2 regions of the Comamonas sp. wu1-DMT genome follow, and region 1 is predicted to be linked to the other one. Evidence: riboswitches for the same ligand, from Rfam matches in the RefSeq annotation. Region 1 holds a riboswitch; the other holds the start of a gene.

What was found. Region 1 has a riboswitch for S-adenosylhomocysteine ahead of metH (methionine synthase). Riboswitches for the same ligand answer to the same signal wherever they lie in the genome.
Region 2: linked by a shared signal. The riboswitch ahead of ahcY (adenosylhomocysteinase) and the one ahead of metH (methionine synthase) in region 1 are both predicted to bind S-adenosylhomocysteine.

The regions. Positions count from the first base shown of each region.
Region 1 covers NZ_JBANEM010000006.1:137,681-145,618, reverse strand. The annotation lists gene V8Z78_RS11030 (PPK2 family polyphosphate kinase) at 1-182, opposite strand, end outside; gene V8Z78_RS11025 (LysR family transcriptional regulator) at 309-1,220, opposite strand; gene V8Z78_RS11020 (PACE efflux transporter) at 1,314-1,817, shown strand; gene gltS (sodium/glutamate symporter) at 1,927-3,165, opposite strand; S-adenosyl-L-homocysteine riboswitch at 3,583-3,692, shown strand; gene metH (methionine synthase) at 3,729-6,488, shown strand; gene V8Z78_RS11005 (GntR family transcriptional regulator) at 6,563-7,255, opposite strand; gene V8Z78_RS11000 (C4-dicarboxylate transporter DctA) at 7,264-7,938, opposite strand, start outside.
Region 2 covers NZ_JBANEM010000002.1:336,483-344,420, forward strand. The annotation lists partial or broken gene V8Z78_RS05625 (TlyA family RNA methyltransferase) at 1-334, opposite strand, end outside; gene ahcY (adenosylhomocysteinase) at 659-2,089, opposite strand; S-adenosyl-L-homocysteine riboswitch at 2,165-2,261, opposite strand; gene V8Z78_RS05635 (response regulator) at 2,280-2,987, opposite strand; gene V8Z78_RS05640 (DUF4118 domain-containing protein) at 3,023-5,716, opposite strand; gene V8Z78_RS05645 (TorF family putative porin) at 5,746-6,633, opposite strand; gene kdpB (potassium-transporting ATPase subunit KdpB) at 6,721-7,938, opposite strand, start outside.

The DNA of each region.
Region 1 (7,938 bases):
ACGGTTTTGGCGGCAGGCTTTTTGCGCGACACAGGCCGGGAGGGCGATGGCTTGGCTGCCTTGGTGGCCTGTACCGATTCGCTGGTCGGAAACGGCAGGCGCTTGCGCGCTGGCTGGCGATCGGGTTCGGCCTGCGCGGCAGACGAGGTAGCGGGGGCGGCTTTGGCGGGCTGACGGGGCATGTATTGAAACTCCTGTGCAGTGCAAATTGATTCGCTATGGAATGACTAGCGGCTGGCGCTTGTACATTCTGCTCCTTAAGCTTTTTTGTCTTCAAGACCAGATGTTGGAGGCCAGCCCATGGAAGCTCAGCGCTCGCGCAGCAGTTGCACAAAGCGCCTGGCCGCCAGACCCTGGGCCCGCTCCTTGGACCAGACCCAGTCCACGAACAAGGTCGTGCCGTTGCTGATGTTGAGCACGGGAATTTCCATCAGCGCACCGCTGCCGATATGCGACTCCACCAGGCCCTTGGGCAGCCAGCCCCAGGCCAGACCTGCACTTATCAGCGAAAGCGCTGCCTGGTGGCTGTCCGTGCGCCAGAGCTGGCGCGCAAACACAAAGCGCGGGTCTGTCTGCTGCGGGTCGCGGCTGGCCACCAGTACCTGACGCGTGGCAGCCAGTTGTTCCACCGTGAGCTGTGGCCGTGTGGTGCGGCCCTGCTCATGCTCGGCCAGCGCCTGCTGCCAGAGCTCGAACTGCGGCGACATCACGGCCACCAGCGTCTCGCGGCCCATTTCCTGGAAACCCTCGCGCCCGTCAATGGCGGGCCGCTCGAACACCAGGGCCAGATGGGCGCGGCCGGCATGCAAAAGCTCCAGCGCATCTGCCTGGGGTGCTGCCAGCACCTCAATCGGCAGCGCAGGAAACTCGCGCACCAGCCGGTTCAGCGGTTCGCTCCAGTGCGTGGCCAGCAGTTCGGGGGCGATGGCCAGCGTCAGCCTTTCCTCCAGCCCGGCATGCAGCGCCTGAGCCTGCCAGTTCAGCAGCTGCAACTGCTCGGCCAGCAGGCGCGCCTGCGGCTCGAGCGCGCGGGCGGCGGCGCTGGGCACGGGCTCGCGTCCGCTGCGGTCAAACAGCTGCAGTTCCAGCTCTGCCTCCAACTGGGCAATGGCCATGCTGACGGCCGAGGGCACACGCCCCAGCTTGCGTGCAGCCGCCGAGAAAGAGCCGGCATCCAGCACGGCAAGAAACAGCGGAACCTGGTCGGCGCTAAAGGGCATGGTGTCGATCTGTCAGAAAAATTGAAAGGAACTGACTTTTATCTTCAATTTATAGAACATACACTGCAGCCCATGTCTCAACAAGCCTCAGCGATGGCATCCGCTTCTTCCTCTGCCGTTTCTCTCAAAAATACCGCCGCTTTTGCCACCCCCGCCAAGGCCAAGGGCCTTCAAGGTCCCAAACGTCGCATCCTCTATGTGGGTCTGTACGAAATCATTGCCATCATCGTCTCCAGCCTGATCTTCATGGCCATCGGCCAGAAGGCCAGCGATTCCGGCGTCATGGCCGTGGCTGCCTCGGTGATCGCGATCTGCTGGAATCTGAGCTTCAACCACCTGTTCGAGAAATGGGAATCGCGCCAGAGTGTCAAGGGCCGCTCCCTGATGCGCCGCGTGGTGCATGCCATCGGTTTCGAAGGCGGCATCGCCGCCATGCTGATCCCGCTGATGGCCTGGTGGTTCGGCATCTCGCTGTGGGAAGCTGCAGTGATGGAAGCCGGTCTGCTGGTGTTCTTCATGGTCTACACCTTTGCCTTCAACTGGGCGTTCGACCGCATCTTCGGCCTGCCGGCTTCGGCCCAGGCCGTGGCTGCATGATTTGAGCCGCACAAGCCTCTGACGCTTGCCCTGAAAGCGCAAGCAGCCATGAAAAAAGCGTGTTCCTGTCAAACAGGAACACGCTTTTTTTGGGGGGCTGATGTAGCGGTCAGCGAAGAATGCTGAGCATGGCCTGCAGCACAAAGGCGTTGATGATGTCGATGAAGAAGGCTCCGACCAGGGGCACGATCAGAAAGGCCTTGTGCGAAGGACCGTACTGGTTGGTGATGGCCTGCATATTGGCCACGGCCGTGGGCGTGGCCCCCATGCCGAAGCCGCAGTGGCCGGCGGCCAGCACGGCGGCGTCATAGTTCTTGCCCATGATGCGGAAGGTCACGAAGGCCGCATACAGCGTCATGACGATGGCTTGCGCGGCCAGAATGACCATCAGCGGGCCGGCCAGGTCGGTCAGCTCCCACAGCTTGAGCGACAGCAGCGCGATGGCCAGATACATGGACAGCGAGGCATTGCCGAAGACGTCGATGGCGCGGTCAAAGACCTTGAAGCCAAACATATAGTCCAGCACGTTGCGGATGATCACGCCTCCCCCCAGCGCCCAGACAAAGGTAGGCAGCTGGATGACCGTTCCCATGGTCAGGCCAGTCATGAATTCGGCAAAGGCCAGGCAGCCAGCGAAGAGGGCCAGTGTTTCCACTGCAGCATCGGCCGTGATCAGGCGCGGTGCCTTGTTGGGCGACTCGAAGTTGGCGACCTCGCTGCCTTCGCTGACCGTGGGCGCATCGGCGCGCAGCTGCTCGGACTCGGTCAGCGGCTGGGCCAACTGATGGCGCGTGATCAGTCGCTTGGCCAGCGGGCCGCCCACCAGGCCGCCGATGATCAGGCCGAAAGTGGCGCAGGCAATGCCCAGGGTGGTGGCTCCCGTGAGACCGTATTGGTTTTCCAGCACCGAGCCCCAGGCTCCGGCCGTACCGTGACCGCCCACCAGCGTGATGGAGCCCGCGACCAGGCCGATCAGCGGGTCCAGTCCCAGCACGGACGCCAGACTCACGCCCACGATGTTCTGCATGATGATGAAGACGGCAATCACGCCCAGGAAGAGGAACAGCGCAGAGCCGCCCTCACGCAGCTTCGCGAAGTTCGCACTCAGGCCGATGGACGAGAAGAACACCAGCATGAACGCCGACTGCAGACTGCCCTCGAAGCTCAGCGCCAGTCCCGTGGTCTGATGCAGCATGAAGATGATGGCCGCCACGACCAGGCCGCCGGAGACAGGCTCGGGAATATTGAAGTCGCGCAGAAAGCGGATATGTCTTGTCATGAGCTTGCCAAGCATGAGCACAAGCACGGCCATGATGAGGGTGTAGTACGCGCCGAAGGTCACGTTCATAGGATCTCCTGGGTGTTCCATGCGAGGGCTGAATGGCCTGCCCGGTCATGGCTGGCAATCGGCTGTGCACGGCTGAGCACATGGACCAGACATTTGCTGTCGATGGTGCCAAAGACTCAAAGATAGGGGCTGTAGGTGCTTGTCCACTCATGGCAGGCGGACCCGCCGGTGCCGGGCTGCCTGAGAGCAGGAAAGCGGTGTGCGCCATTCCTTGCGGATGCGCACCATGTCGGGAATATGCTTGAAATGAGATGGTTGCATTCGTGTTCTGCGAAATTACCTTTTGCCCTGCTCCTGTTTTTGGGGTGTGGAAAGTCGAATCTGCTATAGCCATTCGCATAGAGCTCTCCTGCACAGCCGCGGGGCAAAGCGCCTTGAAGCCCCGATTGCCCGCCCTCGCCGTAGAATGACGGGCTTCACCCCGAGGAGCGCTGCAGCCGGTCATCCCAGAGATGTTTGACCCGTCAGGCTCGGGGTCGCAGATCTGGTTGACGATCTGCTGGCACTCACAACGGCGCTCACCTGTTTTCGATTCTGTTTCTGGTTTTCACACAGGTGAGCTGATGTCCGCTGCTACCCCTTCCACTGCCATTCCTCCCATGCGCCTGTCCGGCCTGGAGCCCGTCTTCATCGGCGATGAGACGCTGTTCGTCAACGTGGGCGAGCGCACCAACGTCACCGGCTCCAAGGCCTTTGCGCGCCTGATCCTCAACGAGCAGTACGAAGAGGCTCTGGCCGTGGCGCGCCAGCAGGTGGAAAACGGCGCCCAGGTCATCGATGTGAACATGGACGAGGCCATGCTGGACAGCAAGGCCGCCATGGTGCGCTTTCTGAACCTGATTGCCTCCGAGCCCGATATCGCCAAGGTGCCGGTGATGGTGGACAGCTCCAAGTGGGACGTGATCGAGGCCGGCCTGCGCTGCCTGCAGGGCAAGGGCATCGTCAACTCGATCTCCATGAAGGAGGGCGTCGAGGAGTTCAAGAAGCACGCCAAGCTGGTCAAGCGCTATGGCGCTGCCGCCGTGGTGATGGCGTTTGACGAAAAAGGCCAGGCCGACACCTTTGCGCGCAAGATCGAGATCTGCGAACGCGCCTACCGCATTCTGGTCGACGAAGTGGGCTTCCCGCCCGAGGACATCATCTTCGACCCCAACATCTTTGCCGTGGCCACCGGCATCGAAGAGCACAACAACTACGGCGTCGATTTCATCGAGGCCGTACGCTGGATCAAGCAGAACCTGCCCGGTGCCAAGGTCTCGGGCGGCGTCTCCAATGTCTCGTTCTCGTTCCGTGGCAACGACCCCGTGCGCGAGGCCATCCACACGGTGTTCCTCTATCACGCGATTGCGGCGGGCATGGACATGGGCATCGTCAATGCCGGCATGGTCGGTGTGTACGATGACCTGGAGCCCCAGTTGCGCGAACGCGTGGAGGACGTGGTACTCAACCGCCGCCCCGATGCGGCCGAGCGCCTGCTCGAGATCGCCGACAGCGCCAAGGGCGCTGCCAAGGACGACAGCAAGAAGCTCGAGTGGCGCGGCACGCCGGAGGCACCGAAGACCGTGGGTGAGCGTCTGTCGCACGCTTTGGTGCACGGCATCACCGACTTCATCACCGAAGACACCGAAGAGGCCTACCAGCAGATCGTGGTGCAGGGCGGCGGTCGCCCGCTGCACGTGATCGAAGGCCCGCTGATGGACGGCATGAATATCGTCGGCGACCTGTTCGGCGCCGGCAAGATGTTCCTGCCCCAGGTGGTCAAGTCCGCACGCGTGATGAAGCAGGCCGTGGCCCACCTGGTGCCCTATATCGAGGAAGAGAAGCGCCAGCAGGAAGCGGCGGGCATGGACGTGACCAGCAAGGGCAAGATCGTCATCGCCACCGTCAAGGGCGATGTGCACGACATCGGCAAGAACATCGTCACCGTGGTCCTGCAGTGCAACAACTTCGAGGTCATCAACATGGGCGTGATGGTGCCCTGCCACGAGATCCTGGCGCGTGCCAAGGCCGAGGGCGCGGACATCATCGGCCTGTCGGGACTGATCACTCCCAGTCTCGAAGAGATGCAGTATGTGGCCGGCGAGATGGACAAGGACGACTACTTCCGCATCAAGAAGATTCCGCTGCTGATCGGCGGCGCGACCTGCTCGCGTGTGCATACGGCCGTGAAGATTGCCCCCAAGTACGACGGCCCCGTGGTCTATGTGCCCGATGCCTCGCGCTCGGTCAGCGTGGCGCAGAGCCTGCTGGGCGACGGCAAGCAGGCCTATCTGGACGAGCTGAGCGCCGACTACGACAAGGTGCGCACCCAGCATGCCAACAAGAAGAAGACGCCGCTGTGGACGCTGGAGCAGGCCAGAGCCAATGCTGCCGTGGTGGGCCATGCGCCTGTGGTGCCGCGCACCCTGGGCCGCCGCGTGTTCAAGAACTTCGACCTGGCCGAAATTGCCCAGTACATCGACTGGGGCCCGTTCTTCCAGACCTGGGATCTGGCGGGTCCCTACCCGGCCATCCTCGACGATGAGGTCGTGGGCGTGGAGGCGCGCAAGGTGCTGGCCGATGCCAAGCTCATGCTGCAGAAGATCATCGACGGCCGCTGGCTGCAGGCCAATGGCGTGATGGGCCTGTTCCCCGCCAATCGCGTGGGCGACGACATCGTGTTCTACACCGACGAATCGCGCAGCCAGGTGCTGACCACCTGGTACGGCATGCGCCAGCAGACCGAAAAGCAGGCCGTGGACGGCCCGGATGGCCGACCCGTGATGCGCCCCAGCCGCTGCCTGGCCGATTTTGTGGCCGCCAAGGAGTCGGGCATTGCCGACTATGCCGGCCTGTTTGCCGTGACCGCCGGCATCGGTGCCGAGAAGAAGGACAAGGAATTCGAAGCCGCGCTGGACGACTACAGCGGCATCATGTTCAAGGCCTTGGCCGACCGCCTGGCCGAAGCCTTTGCCGAATGCCTGCACCAGCGCGTGCGCAAGGATCTCTGGGGCTATGCCGAAGACGAGAACCTGAGCAACGAGGAGCTCATCAAGGAAGCCTACAAGGGCATTCGCCCCGCGCCCGGCTACCCTGCCTGCCCCGATCACACGGCCAAGATCGACCTGTTCAAGGCGCTGCAGGCCGATGAGATCGGCATGACGCTGACCGAGAGCCTGGCCATGAACCCCGCATCCAGCGTGAGCGGCTTCTACATCGGCAACCCCGAGGCCAGCTACTTCAACGTGGGCCAGATCGGCGAAGACCAGCTCGCCGACATGGCCCAGCGACGTGGCATGGATGTCGAGGAGCTGCGCCGCTATCTGGCGCCGAATCTGGGCTGAACCAGCTTCGAGATCGCACTTCGCAAATGAGAAAAGCCAGGGTCGACCCTGGCTTTTCGCTTGGGGCGCGGTGCTCAGAGGCGTTGCTTGAGCACGGGGGCGAGCGTGGCACGCAGTCGGTCGCCGGGCTCTTCGTTCTCGGTCGCACGGATTTCCAGCGAGCGTTCCACCATGCCTATATGTTCCAGCAGCAGCGCCTTGGCACCCTCGGTGTCGCCGCGTTCCAGGGCGGCCACGATGCGTTCGTGCTCGGCGCAGGACTGGCTGGCGCTGTGCGTGGATTGGTAGAGCGTGGCAGCCAGGGTGGTGCGTGCCGTCAGATCGCGCAGCGTGTCGGCCAGCAGCCTGTGACCCATCTGTTCGGCCAGGCAGACATGGAAATCCGCAAGCAGAAAGGCACGCGTGGCGCTGTCCGCCCCGGCGATGGCTTTCTGCTCCTGGGCGATATGGCGGCGCAGTCTGGTGATGACGCGCTGCAGCGGCTTGCCGGCTTCCTGCAATATGCCGGTCTCGATGATCCGCCGTGCAGAGAATGCATCCATGGCCTCGGCGGCCGATGGCTGTACCACGTACCAGCCCCTGCGGGCCTGGACCTGGACAAAGCCGCGAGCCTGCAGCTGCATCAGCGCTTCGCGCACCACGGTGCGGCTGACGTCGAAATTGTTGGCAAGCTCCTGCTCTCCCAGCCGCTCCCCGGGTGCCAGTTTCTGGGCCAGGATGGCTTCGACGACGCGTTCCGCGATGTGCTGTGGAGAGGCAGGAGTCATTGCTGGCTTTAATGGCTGGACTGAGGGATGGGGACTACGACAGGCGGCACGATAGCAGATGCATGGTCTTCTTCTTCGGTCAGTGGCTCGGCCTTGCCGTCAAGTACCGCATGGGCACGTTCGCGGTCGATGTCGCCCTCCCAGGCTGCAATCGCCACAGTGGCCACACAGTTGCCGATCAGATTGCCCAGGGCGCGTGCAATGCCCATGAACCAGTCCACCGACAGCACCAGCACCAGGCCGATCGCAGGGATGGCGGGAATGGCATGCAGGGTGGCTGCCAGCACCACGATGGCCGAGCCCGGTACGCCGTGTGCGCCCTTGGAGGTCACCAGCGCGATGGCCAGAATGGTCAGCAGGTCGGACATGCTGATCGGGGTGTTGGTGGCCTGGGCGATGAAGACCGCAGCCAGTGTGATGTAGATGGAAAACGCGTCCAGGTTGAACGAGTAGCCGGTGGGAATCACCAGGCCCACGGTGGAGTCGCGCACACCCATGTTGCGCAGCTTGGCCATGATCTGGGGCAGCACGCTGTCGGAAGAGGTGGTCGCGAAGACGATGGTCAGCTCCTCGCGCAGATAGCGCAGCAGCTTGATCAGGCTGAAGCCCGACAGGCGCATCACCAGACCCAGCACCACGAACACGAAGATCAGCACCGAGACGTAGAACAGCGCCACCAGCAT
Region 2 (7,938 bases), on a different contig from region 1:
GCCGATGACCTGGGTCGCACCGGCCTGCAGCAGGCAATCGGTGAAGCCGCCCGTGCTCTGGCCCACATCCAGACAGCGCAAGCCCTTGACGCTCAGGCCGGTCGCGGCCAGCGCGCCCTCGAGCTTGAGCCCGCCGCGCGAGATGTATTTGGCCTCGGCGGCGTCCAGCAGCTGCAGCTCGGCACCGGCAGGAATGTCATCGCCGTTCTTGGCCACTTTCTTCCATGGCGCCAGCGGCGTCAGGCGCCACTCCACACCCGAGGCGATCAGGCGCTGGGCCTGGGAACGGGTGGCAGCATGACCTGCTTCAACCAAAAAAAACATCTGCGCGCATAGCGTCGCTTCCTTTGAAATAAACCGGCGCCAGGCGCTGCACAAAGGTGCAGCGGGCAAAAGAAATCTTTTGAGATAGCAGCCTACGCTTGATACATCTTGATTTCAGATAAATATTCACCTGAAATCTATGTATGACGTGCGCAAGCAGCTATTAAATTTAAACCACGACAGCCGCTCACTAATACTGGCAGAGCCTAGCAAAGTGACAGCGAGCAAGCGCCGCCGCGCAGCAAAGCTGTCGTCCCCCTCCCCTAGCGCGCAGCGCGTAGAGAGAGGGGGAAGGCGCGGGGCCGCCCAGGCAAAGCGCCTCAGGGGGGTGCTATTAATAACGATAAGTTTCAGGCTTGTAAGGGCCTTGCTTGCTCACGCCGATATAAGCGGCCTGCTCGTCGCTCAGTTCGGTCAGCATGGCGCCGACCTTCTTCAGGTGCAGGCGGGCGACCTTTTCGTCCAGGATCTTGGGCAGCACATAGACCTTGCCCACTTCGTAGGCGTCGGGGCGGGTGAACAGCTCGATCTGCGCCAGGGTCTGGTTGGCAAAGGAGTTGGACATCACAAAGCTGGGGTGGCCGGTGGCGCAGCCCAGGTTCACCAGACGGCCCTTGGCCAGCAGGGTGATCTTCTTGCCGTCGGGGAACTCGATCTGGTCGACCTGGGGCTTCACTTCTTCCCACTTGTACTTCTCGATCGAAGCCACATCGATTTCGTTGTCGAAGTGACCGATGTTGCAGACGATGGCCTGATCCTTCATGGCAACCATGTGCTCGTGGCGGATGATGTCCTTGTTGCCGGTGGTGGTCACGAAGATATCGGCCTTGTCGGCAGCGTATTCCATGGTCACGACCTTGTAGCCTTCCATGGCGGCCTGCAGGGCGTTGATGGGGTCGATCTCGGTCACCCAGACCTGGGCCGACAGCGCGCGCAAAGCCTGGGCGGAGCCCTTGCCCACGTCGCCATAGCCGGCCACGCAAGCCACCTTGCCGGCGATCATCACGTCGGTAGCGCGCTTGATGCCGTCCACCAGCGATTCGCGGCAGCCGTACAGATTGTCGAACTTGGACTTGGTCACCGAGTCGTTGACGTTGATGGCGCGGAACAGCAGCGTGCCCTTGGCCGACATTTCGTTGAGGCGGTGCACGCCGGTGGTGGTCTCTTCGGTCACGCCCATGATCTGGGCCGACTTGCGGCTGTACCAGGTGGAGTCCACGGCCAGCTTGGCCTTGATGGCGGCGAAGACGATGCGCTCTTCTTCCGAACCGGGGTTGGCCAGCACGGACAGATCCTTCTCGGCGCGCTTGCCCAGGTGCATGAGCATGGTGGCGTCGCCGCCGTCGTCCAGGATCATGTTGGGGCCTTCGCCTTCGGTACCGGCGGCACCGAATTCAAAGATGGAGTGGGTGTAGTTCCAGTAGTCTTCCAGCGACTCGCCCTTGATGGCATAGACAGGCACGCCGGTTTCGGCGATGGCGGCAGCTGCGTGATCCTGGGTCGAGAAGATGTTGCACGAAGCCCAGCGCACTTGTGCACCCAGAGCCGTCAGCGTCTCGATCAGCACGGCGGTCTGGATGGTCATGTGCAGCGAGCCCGTGATGCGCGCGCCCTTCAGGGGCTGGGCAGCGGCGAACTCCTCGCGCACGGCCATCAGACCGGGCATTTCGGTTTCGGCGATCCTGATTTCCTTGCGGCCCCAGGCAGCCAGGGAAATATCGGTAATGGCCGAATCAGCGGGGTTGAAGCGCACGGCAGCGTTCATGGTTTTCTCCAAATCTTGAATGAAAAACCACGTTCTGCAGCAGAGGGGGAATAAACCGGCTCACCGCACAGAAAGCGTGGGCGAGCGTCGTTGCGGGATGAAATCCGAGCCTCACGCCCCGCGCAGACCAGCTCATGGCTGGCTGGGGAACGCTGCAACGCTCCTCGGATGGACGGCGATTATAAAGGAATCAGCCTTCCAGGCCCACCAAGCGATAACCGACTTGCAACTCGGTTACCAGATGCCGGGGCTGGGCCGGATCGAGCTCTATCTTCTGGCGCAGGTTGGCCATGTGCACGCGCAGATAGTGGGGGCGGTCCAGATATTCAGCGCCCCAGACCTGCAGCAGCAACTGGCGGTGGGTCAGCACCTTGCCATGGCCGGCAATCAGGGCCGCCAGCAGGCGGAACTCTATGGGCGTCAGGTGCACGGCCACTCCGTCGCGCCTGACATCGTGCGCCGCCAGATCCACCACCACCGCGCCGAAACGCGCACAGCTACCGGGCTTGTCTGACGCCGACGCCTGCTGGCGGCGACGCAGCATCACGCGCAGCCTGGCCAGCAGCTCGGGCACGCCAAAGGGCTTGGTCAGATAGTCATCGGCCCCAGCGTCCAGCGCCGCCACCTTGTCCTCTTCCCGCTCGCGCGCGGACAGAATCAGAATCGGCAGCTGGCTCCAGCCGCGCAGCTCGGTAATCACGGTCTTGCCATCGGCATCGGGCAGCCCCAGGTCCAGCACCACGGCGTCGGGCTGGCGGCTGGCGGCCTCGATCAGGCCGCGCCTGGCGGTTTCTGACTCGAACACCTGCCAGCCTTCGTCCTCCAGTGCCAGGCGCACAAAGCGGCGGATGCTGGCGTCGTCTTCAATCAGCAAAATGCGGGGTGCGGCGCTTGTCATGTTCGGATTTGCATGTGATGCACGGGATTGTCGGCTCATTCGTCCATGGCCGGCTGCTCGGGCACGGGCAGCGAGATGCTGAAAACGGTGCCCGGCCCGGGGTCTGCCGCCGCTACCCGCAAACTGCCGCCATGGGCTTGCACAATCCGCTGAGCCAGCGCCAGGCCGAGCCCCATGCCGAACACGGCACTCTCCGCCTGCCCACGCGTGAACGGCTCGAACAGTTGCTCGGGGGACAGATGCACGGGCAGGCCCGGCCCCGCGTCCTGCACGCTCAGCACACAGTTGCCGTCGGCCACGCTCGCTGCCACGGTGATCGTCGTGCCTTCGGGCGTGTACTTGATGGCGTTGTCCAGCAGATTGACCAGCACACGCTCCATCAGCACGGCATCGAGCTGCAGCAAGGGCAGATCGGCCGGCAGCGAGGTCTGCAGCACATGAGCGGCCAGTCGCTCGCGCATCTGCGCCAGCGCGCTGCCCACCAGTTCGTCCACCGGCAGCCATTCACGCTTGAGCTGCACGCCGCCTTGCTGCAGGCGCGCCATGGCCAGCAGGTTGTCCACCAGTTGCTGCAGCGCCTGTGCCTGATTGCGAATCTGCACCAGCATGTGATGCGCCGGCCCCTGCGGCGCATGTGGCAAGGCCGCCTGGGCCGCGCCCAGGATGCCCGTCAGCGGCGTGCGCAGATCATGCGAGACGGCCGAGAGCAAGGTGTTGCGCATGCGCTCGCCTTCCATGGCGATCTGGGTCTGCTGCGCCACCTCCACAAAATGCACACGCTCCAATGCCAGGGCGATCTGGCTGGCACAGGCTTCAAGCAGACGGCGCTCCTCGGGCACTCGCAATCGTTGCGGCGCACGCAGCTGCAGCACCAGCACGCCACGCGAACGCACGGGCGCCATCAGCGGCACATAAAGTGCCGGCGCAGCTGCCAGGGTATCGGTTCCATGGCCGGCCATCTGGCCATGCTCCATGCTCCAGCGACCCACGCTGGTGTCGATCTGAGCTTCGCTGCCAGGCGCCAGCTGCAGGCGCTCATCGGCATCGGGCACCAGCAGCCCGGTCTGGGCATCGAAAACGCCTGAAATCGTGGTCAGCGCGATCTGCGTGACCTGCTCCTGCGTCAGCGCACCCGACAGGTCACGCGCCAGCCTGGCCAGCGCGCCGGCCCGCCTTTCGCGCTCTGCGGCCACGCGCGCCTCGTGGCGCAGCCGCGCCGTGAGCTGGCCGCAGACCAGGGCCACACCCAGCATCAGGCTGAAGGTGAACAGGTATTGCGTATCGTTGACGCTGAAGGAGTTGCGCGGCGGCACAAAGTAGAAATCGAACAGCAGCACTGACAGCAGGGCCGCCCATGCTCCGGGGCCGCGTCCCCAGCGCACGGCGGACAGCACCACCACCAGCAGGAAAAGCATGACGACATTGGCAGGGTCGAACACTCGCAGCAGCAGCTCAGCCACCGCTGTCGCGGCCAGGCAAGCCAGGGTCACGCCCGCATAGCCCTTCCACGGAATGGTTTTTTCACGCGCCGCCGGCAATCGCAAGGTGCTCTCGTTCTTGCTTTGCTTGACGGACAGCAGCAGCACGTCCAGGCCGGGATCCAGCGCAGCGATCTGTTCGGACAGGCTGGAGGCACGCCAGCGCAGCCATCGGCTCAAAGGTTCGTGCACACGCGCCAGCACCAGATGACTGGCATTGCGCTCACGCGCAAAGTCCACCAGAGCCTGGGCCACATGGGCACCGGGGATGGTGGCCGTTTCCGCGCCCAGACGCGCCGCCAGCGCCAGGGTCTTGAGCACGGCCTCCTGCGCTGCCCGAGGCCTATGCTGGCGCTCCGGCGCATCCACATAGACCACCACCCAGTCGGCCTCCAGCCGCCTGGCCAGGCGTGCCACCTGGCGCACCAGGGCATCATCACCGGCGCGGCCGCCCACGCCTACCAGCAAGCGCTCGCGCGTGGGCCAGACATCGCCGATGGAGCGCTCGCGGCGGTAGTCGCGCATGTCCTCATCGACACGATCGGCCGTGCGGCGCAGGGCCAGCTCGCGCAGCGCCAGCAAATTGCCCTGGCGAAAGAAATTGCGCGAGGCCCGCTCGGCCTGCTCCAGCGGATAGACCTTGCCCGACTTGAGGCGCTTGAGCAGCTCCTCGGGCGGGATGTCGACCACGATGACCTCGTCGGCATCGTCAAAGATATGGTCGGGCACGGTCTCATGGACCTGTATGCCCACAATGCCGCCCACCACATCGTTGAGGCTTTCCAGGTGCTGAACGTTGAGCGTGGTCCACACCTCGATACCCGCCTCCAGAAGCTCCTGCACATCCTGCCAGCGCTTGGGGTGGCGTGAGCCGCTCACATTGCTGTGCGCCAGCTCGTCGAGCAGCAGCACCTCCGGGCGGCGCGCCAGAGCTGCATCGAGGTCGAACTCGTCCAGCTGCCTGCCCTGGTAGACCAGCGTGCGCCGCGGCAGCAGCTCCAGGTCGTGCAGCTGCTGCTCGGTCTCGGCGCGGCCATGCGTCTCCACCAGCCCCACCAGAACCTTGCGTCCTGCCTGCCGCTCGCGCTGCGCAGCCGCCAGCATGGAATAGGTCTTGCCCACTCCGGCATTGGAGCCAAAGTAGATGCGCAGCTTGCCGAGATGGGCGCGCTGCCGATCTGCCTGCAGTTGAGCGACCAGCGCGTCGGGGTCGGGGCGCTGCGCGGCGGATGAGGGTGTGGATGAAGGCATCAGGCGATCAGCGTATCACTCAAGTCCGGTCAGAACCCGGCACTCAGGCCCAGCAGCCAGCCGCTGCGCGCCAGATCACGCCATTGGCCACGACTGTTGACGGCGCTGTAGTAGCGGGCATCGGCCGAGGTACCCGCGTACGCAAGCGATGCAGTCCACGCCCCCCAGGCCCTGGATAGCGAGATGCGCCAGTCGGCATAGGAAACATCGCTGTAATTGCGCACCCAGGTATAGCCGCCATGCAGGCCCAAGGTGGCGAGATCGCCCAGCGGATGCTGATAGTTCAGATCCAGATACTGGCTGCCGCGACTGCTGCCCGCTGGTTGCAGCGCAGTGGCGAACGCCGAGTCGGCGGTACTCTTGCCCAGGCCGAAATAAGGCGTCAGTGCCACAGACCATTTGATGCTCAGACCACCATGGGTCGCCCCCAGATAGAGCTCGGTGGTGTCAAAGCGTTTGCTGCTGCCATCACTTGCGCCCAGGCGTGCGCCGGGATAGCGGTACTGCAAAAGCCCGGCATCCAGCAACCAGTCAGGCACGAGCTCGCCGCGCCAGCCACCATAGATATCGTGCTCCAGTCCCTGGCCCCGGCCATAGCTGTTGGTTGAGACATTGGACAGCGACGTGCCCAGATAAAAGCCCTTGGGCAAGGCCAGTTCCACTGCGCCCTGCACGGCCGCACCTTGCCAGGTCTGCGAGATGCCGCGAAAGCGGTAGTCACTGATCAGGCCCAGCGAGCCGGTCAGGGAAGACCTGCTGTCGGCATGCGCAGGAGCTGAGCTTTCAGAAGCAGATTGCGCTTTTGTTTCCTCGGCAGCAGAGGGCTTTGCACAGCTCAAGGCAATCATCAGCAACGCAGAGCCGATGGCCCAGGAGCGAGAGGCGTGAAATGGTTTTTGGGGATGGAAGAGACGCATGATGGTGAAGCAAACAGATCAGACTTGCCGCGCCCGCAGGGAACGCGGACAAGCCAGAGAAACGAGAAAGCAAGGCCTGGATATGACTTAGACGAGGCCCAGAACTGTCAGCAGCATGTCGATGAGCTTGATGCCCACAAACGGCACGATCAGCCCGCCCAGGCCATAGATCAGCAGGTTTCGGCGCAGCAGCAGGGCCGCACCCACGGCGCGATACTGCACACCACGCAAGGCCAGCGGCACCAGGGCGATGATGATCAGTGCATTGAAGATCACGGCACTCAGGATGGCGGAATCCGCGCTGTGCAGCTGCATCACGTTGAGCGAGGCCAGTTGCGGATAGGTGCCCACAAAGGCGGCAGGAATGATGGCGAAATACTTGGCCACATCATTGGCAATGCTGAAGGTGGTCAACGCGCCGCGCGTCATCAGCATCTGCTTGCCGGTTTCCACCACCTCGATCAGCTTGGTGGGGTTGCTGTCCAGGTCCACCATATTGCCGGCCTCTTTGGCAGCCTGGGTGCCGCTGTTCATGGCCACGGCCACATCGGCCTGGGCCAGGGCCGGAGCATCGTTGGTGCCGTCCCCCGTCATCGCCACCAGGCGGCCCGCAGCCTGGTGCGAGCGGATCAGCTGCAGCTTGTCTTCGGGCCTGGCTTCGGCCAGGTAATCATCCACCCCTGCCTCTGCGGCAATGGCGGCAGCCGTCAGCGGGTTGTCGCCCGTCACCATCACCGTCTTTATGCCCATGCGGCGCAGCTCGGCAAAGCGCTCGCGCATGCCCGGCTTGACGATGTCCTTGAGTTCGATCACGCCCAGCACCTTGGCGCCATCTGCCACCACCAAAGGCGTGCTGCCCTTGCGCGAGACGTTATCCACAGACAGTTGCACCTGAGCCGGGAAGCTGCCTCCCAGTGCCTCGACATGCCGGCGCACGGCATCGGCGGCCCCCTTGCGCAAGCTGCGCAAGCCTTGTGGACTCTGCAGATCCACACCACTCATACGCGTCTGTGCGGTAAAGGGGACGAACTCGCCCGGAAAATCCGCACTGCTGCGATCGGGCAAGCCATGACGCTCCCTGGCCAGAGCCACCACGCTGCGGCCTTCAGGTGTTTCATCTGCCAGAGATGAGAGCTGTGCGGCTTCGGCCAGCTGCGCGGCGCTCGTTCCAGGGGCCGGCAGAAACTCGCAGGCCTGGCGGTTGCCCAGGGTGATGGTGCCGGTCTTGTCCAGCAGCAGCACGTCCACATCACCGGCAGCCTCCACGGCCCGGCCCGAAGTGGCGATGACATTGGCCTGCATCAT